2 regions of the Trichococcus shcherbakoviae genome follow, and region 2 is predicted to be linked to the other one. Evidence: a T-box and tRNA genes for the amino acid it is inferred to sense, from the RefSeq annotation. Region 2 holds a T-box; the other holds one or more tRNA genes.
The links. A T-box is a leader RNA that pairs with one kind of tRNA and senses whether it is charged. The one in region 2 lies ahead of ACKPBX_RS12650 (valine--tRNA ligase), so its partner is inferred to be a tRNA-Val.
Positions count from the first base shown of each region.

Region 1: it has a tRNA-Val gene. The T-box ahead of ACKPBX_RS12650 (valine--tRNA ligase) is inferred to sense a tRNA for this amino acid. The anticodon was not compared.

Region 1 is NZ_OY762653.1:1,223,443-1,226,862, reverse strand. Features, by position in the region: gene ACKPBX_RS05645 (TraX family protein) at 1-218, shown strand, start outside; gene ACKPBX_RS05640 (SH3 domain-containing protein) at 236-1,447, shown strand; tRNA gene ACKPBX_RS05635 (tRNA-Val) at 1,532-1,603, opposite strand; gene ACKPBX_RS05630 (YehS family protein) at 1,768-2,292, shown strand; gene ACKPBX_RS05625 (RluA family pseudouridine synthase) at 2,400-3,359, opposite strand.
Region 2 is NZ_OY762653.1:2,669,263-2,672,682, reverse strand. Features, by position in the region: gene ACKPBX_RS12650 (valine--tRNA ligase) at 1-1,679, opposite strand, end outside; T-box leader at 1,743-1,967, opposite strand; gene tpx (thiol peroxidase) at 2,012-2,506, opposite strand; gene thiI (tRNA uracil 4-sulfurtransferase ThiI) at 2,591-3,420, opposite strand, start outside.

The sequences.
Region 1 (3,420 bases), 1.4 Mb from region 2:
TTGCGGTCATAGGGATTCTGTTCCACATCATCCCTTCGATCAGTGAAATCGGTTGGACGCAATCCTACCAAATCGGCATTTTTCTGGCTGTGCCGCTGCTGTTGTTCTACAAAGGCCGTCAAGGGAAGAAATCCAATGTGATGAAATGGGGCTTCTATGCTTTCTATCCGTTCCATCTATTGCTGTTGGAACTAGTAAAAATGATCGTATCCGCGTAATGGAGGTCTGAATATAAATGAGAATCAACAAAAATTGGCGCTGCGCTTTCATCGGCATCCTGACGGGTGCGGTGCTGTCCGCTTGCTCCGGCTCGGATGAACAGACGGAAACAGAGGAGTCGGAGAGCGCTACGACAAGTTCGGCTGTCGAAGCGGTGGATTCAGCAGAGACGGCCTCGAGTGAAACATCGAATGAAGAGGAAACAGCTGTAGTCCAGCCGGAAAATCCGGAACCGTTGACGTATGAAGGGGATCTGGAGCTTCCTGTCAACGGGGCGACAGGCTATGCTTCAGTCCGGATGGATCTGAAGGCGACTGCGGATGCCGGATCCGAAACGATTTCGGAATTGGAGGCGGGCACCGCTTTTGAGGTGCTGGAGGAGGTTGGCGATTGGTGGTATGTCCGGACCGCTACTGAATCGGGATGGGTGCAGCATCTTTATTGTTTCATCAATCTTCCGGATGTAATCCCCTCCATCATCTACGACAATACCAACACGTACGCATCCAAGTTCGTTTCTTCCGGAAAAACGATCCCAGGCATAACCGGGGAGGCGCTTTACGACGGGAAAGCATACAATATGCGGCTGGGAAAAGTGTCCGATATCGTGCCGGTGCTTTACAGTATGTCGAAGAAAATCCATTTGGCGCAGCAAGCAGCTTTGGAGGAGGGGAATACTTTGGTCATCTATGAGGGGTACCGTCCATTTTTTGCCCAAAAGCTGACAGTGGATGCTTTGACAACCTTGGCTGCGGCCGATTCGGAAGTGATGGCGGGGATCAATACTTACCCTTGGAACACGAACTGGTTCATTGCGACAAGCGTTTCGAATCACCAAATGGGCTATGCCATCGATGTCACATTGGCGAAAATAACCGAACAGCAGGAAATCGTCATCGGCGACTATGCTGCGACCGCTATAACGGGCTACACGGAGTACACGATGCCGACCACTATCCATGAATTGAGCATGGCCTCGGCTACATTCACCGGACCGGTCAAATCCAGTTCCCCGACCGCCTGGCTCCAAGCCACCTTGGCAGATACGATGAATGAGGCAGCCATCCTCCTGCAGCGCTACTGCACGGACGCCGGTCTTACTCCACTGGCTTCGGAATGGTGGCATTTCAATGATTTGGATGCGCGTTTTTCCACTGAGGGGAACAGCAGCAAAGGCGAATACCTTTTGGATGCAACCATGAGCGAGGCACCGGAAGCGGCAGAATGATGGACAGGCAATTGAAAAAATAAAAAAAGAGGCACGATCGAATTTCTCGATTGTGCCTCTTTACTGTTTTGTGCTGAAACTTGATGGTCCCTACTGGGATTGAACCAGCGACCCCTACCATGTCAAGGTAGTGCTCTCCCGCTGAGCTAAGGAACCGTTAAACAGATGAATCACCTGCTCGTATATTTGATTATAACATATTTGCGTGAGAAGTGAAGAGGGGAAATTAAAAAAATGAGGAACGAATAAGGCATGCATTCCATCAGACAACAAGGTATACTGGAAAAGGATAATTGAAAAGGAAAATTTGGAGGCATAATATGGACAACAATGATATATTGATCCGCTTGCGCTATGCGCTGGACATCAAGGATGCAGATATGGTGGAAGTGTTCCGCTTGGGCGGACTTGAATTGACGAAGGAAGCAGTACAAAAGATGTTGCTGAAATCGAAAAAAGATGAAGCAACGGATACTGCCGGGGCTACAGCCCCATCGGAAGACGATCAACTGGCTTGCGACAATGCGACACTGGAATCGTTCTTGAACGGACTAATCACTTCCCAACGCGGCAAAGCGCAAGCGAAGCCCGGCGAAACGGAACTAAAGCCGGAATTTGTGCTGAACAACGGGAACGTCAACAATCTGCTGCTGAAGAAAGTCAAGATCGCGCTGACTTTGACAAACGAAGACATGCTTGAAATCCTGGAATCGGCTGGAGTCACCGTGTCAAAAAGCGAACTGAGCGCGGTCCTGCGCAAAGAAGGGCACCGCAATTACAAGCCTTGCGGCGACCGCTATGCACGGAATTTCCTGAAAGGATTGGCGCTGCGCTACCGCGGATAAGCTGTATTTTAGCCCGCCAGTCGCTTTTGGCGGGCTATTCCGGTCCCTCAAAATCCTGCATTAAAAACAAAAACATGATTCCCCGCAAAGGAGAATCATGTTTTTTGTCATTTCGAGTACAGCAGGAAAGCTTTCGGAACCGGCGCGCTGAAGCGGACGAGCTCACCGGTCGCAGGATGGATGAAAGCGAGTGTGGTAGCGTGCAGCCCCAAACGCTTCATCGGATTGCTGTAGGCACCGTATTTCTTATCTCCGGCAACCGGATGGCCCAAGGATTCCATTTGGACGCGGATCTGATTCTTCCGGCCGGTCTCCAATTGCACCTCCAAGAGCGAATATTCCTTGTTTGCGCGAATCTTGCGGTAATGGGTCACGGCATGCTGGCCGCCGTTGTCTTTCGGACTGGAATGGACCTTCATGGCTTTGCTCTCGGTCAGCCACGAGGAAATCGTGCCTGCATCCTTCTTGATTTCGCCCTCGACCAGAGCGGTATAGATGCGTTCTTTGACGATTTCTTTCCAATTATTTTGCAGCTTTTCTTTCAGCTCTTCGGATTTTGCGAACAGCATGACGCCGGAGGTATCACGGTCCAGACGATGTACGACAAAAATTCGGTTCGCTTTATTGTCTTCTTTAACATATTGGCTCAATTGGCGGTAAGCGGTCGGTTCCTTTGGATCGTCCGTTGCCATCGACAACAGGCCGGCATCCTTATTGATCACGATGATCGATTCATCTTCAAACAGGATCTTGAGGCCTGAAAGGGACGTTTTTTTGATGGCTTCTTTATTCGCCAAAATGCCGACAATCTGTCCGGGTTCCAGGGGGTGGTTGTGTTTGGTGATGGCCTTGCCGTCGACAGTCACTTGTCCGCGGGTAAGAATCGATTTGACCGAATTGCGGCTTTGCTTGCTGAGGATCTGCAGCAAAAATGGCAACAATTCGCTTGGTTCGGTCACGGGATATTGCGTAACCCCTTTGGTGGACGGGCTTTTTTGGGGTCCTATCGCCTTGTCCTGGCGATTGCGTTTATTAGTGATGGGTTTCTTTTGGTTTGTTTTTTTCATCTGATTCGCTCCTGACTCTGTTCGCCGCTTGATTGTAGCGGTTGTCTCTTCTGAAGTATAA
Region 2 (3,420 bases):
TCCTGACCAGGTGCGGAACCGTTCGCCAAGAACCAACGCAAAGCATCAGCCCCGTATTTTTCGACCACATCCATCGGGTCGATCCCGTTTCCGAGCGATTTGCTCATCTTGCGGCCTTGCTCGTCACGGATCAGACCATGGATCAGTACATTCTCAAACGGACGTTTTTCGGTGAACTCCAGACTCTGGAAAATCATCCGGCTTACCCAGAAGAAGATGATGTCATACCCTGTCACCAAAGTGCTTGTAGGGAAATAACGTTTGAAGTCTTCCGCATCTTCATCCGGCCAGCCCATCGTCGAGAACGGCCAAAGCGCTGAACTGAACCATGTATCCAGAACATCCTCATCCTGCGTCCAGTTTTCGCTGTCGCTCGGGGCTTCCATGCCTACGTACATTTCGCCGGTTTCTTTATGATACCAAGCCGGGATTTGATGTCCCCACCATAATTGGCGAGAAATGACCCAGTCATGGACGTTGCCCATCCAAGTCAGGAAAGTATTCTCAAATCGTTCAGGATAGAAGGAAACTTTTTCTTCTGAGGATTGATTTTCGACCGCACGCTCAGCCAATGGTTGCATTTTGACGAACCATTGCGTCGAGATGCGCGGTTCCACAATAACGTTTGTCCGTTCCGAATGTCCGACGCTGTGGGTCATTTCCTCAACTTTGACCAAATAGCCCAGTTCTTCCATATCTTTTATGATCGCTTTGCGCGCTGCAAAACGGTCCATTCCTGCATATTTTCCGGCTGCTTCGTTCATCGTCGCATCATCGTTCATGACGTTCACTTGCGGCAAATCATGGCGCAAACCGACTTCAAAGTCGTTCGGGTCATGCGCCGGCGTGATCTTGACGACGCCGGTCCCGAAGTCCATCTCAACATAATCATCAGCGATGACCGGGATTTCCCGATTCACCAGCGGCAACGTCACAGTCTTGCCGATGAACTGCTGATATCTTGCATCTTCCGGATGAACCGCGATGGCAGTATCGCCCAACATGGTTTCGGGACGGGTAGTCGCCAACTCCAGGTAGCCTGAACCATCCGTCATCGGATAGCGGAAATGATAGAAGGCTCCCTGAACGTCTTTATGGATGACTTCAATGTCGGATAATGCGGTCTTCGCTTTGGGATCCCAGTTGATGATGTAGGCGCCGCGGTAGATCAAGTCTTTTTCGTACAAGCCGACGAAGACTTTGCGGACCGCATCCGACAGTCCTTCATCCAGCGTGAATCGCTCACGGTCATAATCAACGGAAATGCCCATTTTTCCCCACTGTTCTCGGATAACGCTAGCGTAATCCTCTTTCCATTCCCAAACTTTGTCGACAAAGGCTTCACGGCCCAGGTCATAGCGGGTAAGGCCATCCTCGGCTAATTTCGCTTCAACCTTGGCTTGGGTGGCGATGCCGGCGTGGTCCATCCCAGGCAACCACAGCGTATCGAATCCTTGCATGCGTTTTTGGCGGATCAACATATCCTGCAGCGTCACATCCCAGGCATGGCCCAAGTGCAATCTGCCGGTTACGTTCGGAGGCGGAATCACGATCGAATACGGTTTTTTGCTCTTGTCGCCGCTGGGCTTGAACAGCCCTGCTTCCACCCATTTTTGATATTTCCCAGCTTCTACTTGTTGGGGTTGATACTTTGTCGGCATTGCGTCTGCTTTAGACATTCAGCCACTTCCTCTCTCTTTTACATTGATTTGTTGCGAAAAAAAAACGCCCTGCATACGAATATGCAGGACGATATGAATCGCGGTACCACCTAAATTACAGGAATCGGATCCCTGTCTCTCTTTTTGATAACGGAGAATACTCCGAGCTGCGCTACCCAGTCCGCAGACCTTCACGCAACTTGCTCACAAGCTACTTCACTTCCCTTCCCCAAAAAAGCTTTCACCAAACGCTTTTCTCTCTTGTGTGGTTCCGGGTAAGCTACTCTTCTTGATCGACGCTTATTTATACTTCACTAGTTTAGCACCTTTTGATTAAAATCTCAATGCGATTAAAGTAATTTTTTTGCAGCTGCCAAGGCTGCTGCTTCATCTGGTTCCGTCGCGATTTCAGGGACGATCTCCATGTAGGACAGGACGCCCTCTTTGTCGATGACGAATACGCTGCGGGCCAACTTGTTGCCCATATGAGGCACCTTCAGTCCGTAGGCTTCGCCAAATTCGCCGTTGTCGTCATGCAGCATCTGCATATCGATGCCGCTTGCCGAGCACCAGTTGATCAATTCTTCTTTTGTATTTTTCGAAACCGATAACAACGTCAATCCTTCGACATTCGCTGCCGTCTCGTTGAATTTGCGTGTTTGTTTGTCGCAGACGCTCGTGTTGATGTCCGGGAATACGCTGATCAGAACAACCGAACCGCGCAAATCATCCAAAGATACCTTTTCGTCTTTTGTGTTGTACAACGAAAATGCCGGTGCCTTCTCCCCAACAACAGGCTGAGTCCCTAAAACCTCAATAATTTCACCTTTTAATGTCACTTGCATGAAAACATTCCCCCTTATCCGATAATACTCTCATTATACAGATAAGCGGTGATTTATGGTAAGGATACGCTCTCGCAGGGAGAGTTACAGCAGATCCGAAAAGAGCGCCTCGTCTTGGCTGGCGGTATCCTCTCGGCCTGTTATGCTTGATATGACAATGCCTGCGACTGCGCGTGCCACGAGCGGTTCCACATCAAGGATCGCTTCAAAACGTCTGGCCTTGTCCAAATGCGGTTTTGTTTTGGGTGAGGGTGGCGCAAAAATCGTGCAGCAGTCCTCGAACGGTTGTACCGACAAATCAAATGTATCGATTTTCTGCGCCAAATCGATGATTTCCAATTTGTCCATCGTTGCGACAGGCCGAATGATCGGCGTCGTTGTGACATCATTGATGGCAATCATGCTCTCCAGCGTCTGGGAAGCGACTTGGGCCAAAGATTCCCCATTAAAGATGGCCAGCCCTTTGCGTTCGGCTCTGATGGCATCGGTGATCCGCAGCATCATCCGGCGCGTGATCGTCATCAGATAATCCGCCGGCACTTTCTCTTTGATTTCTTCCTGGATTTCCGTGAACGGCACTTCGATGAACTGGATTTCACCGCCGAATTTAGTCAATTTGGCAGTCAAATCTTTGGCTTTCTGCAACGCTTGCGGACTTGTGTAAGGCGGACTGTGGAAGTGCACTGCCTCAATCTTAACGCCGCGTTTCATGGCGAGATAACCGGCCACCGGCGAATCGATGCCTCCGGAAAGCATAAGCATGCCTCTGCCGCTGGAACCGACAGGCAATCCGCCAGCCCCTTGATAGGTTTGCGTACTGAGCATGATGCCGCTGGTCTTGATGTCTACGCGCACAAGGATGTCCGGCTGCTTCATCTTGACCGAAATACCAGGGAAAGCATCCAGTACAGTTG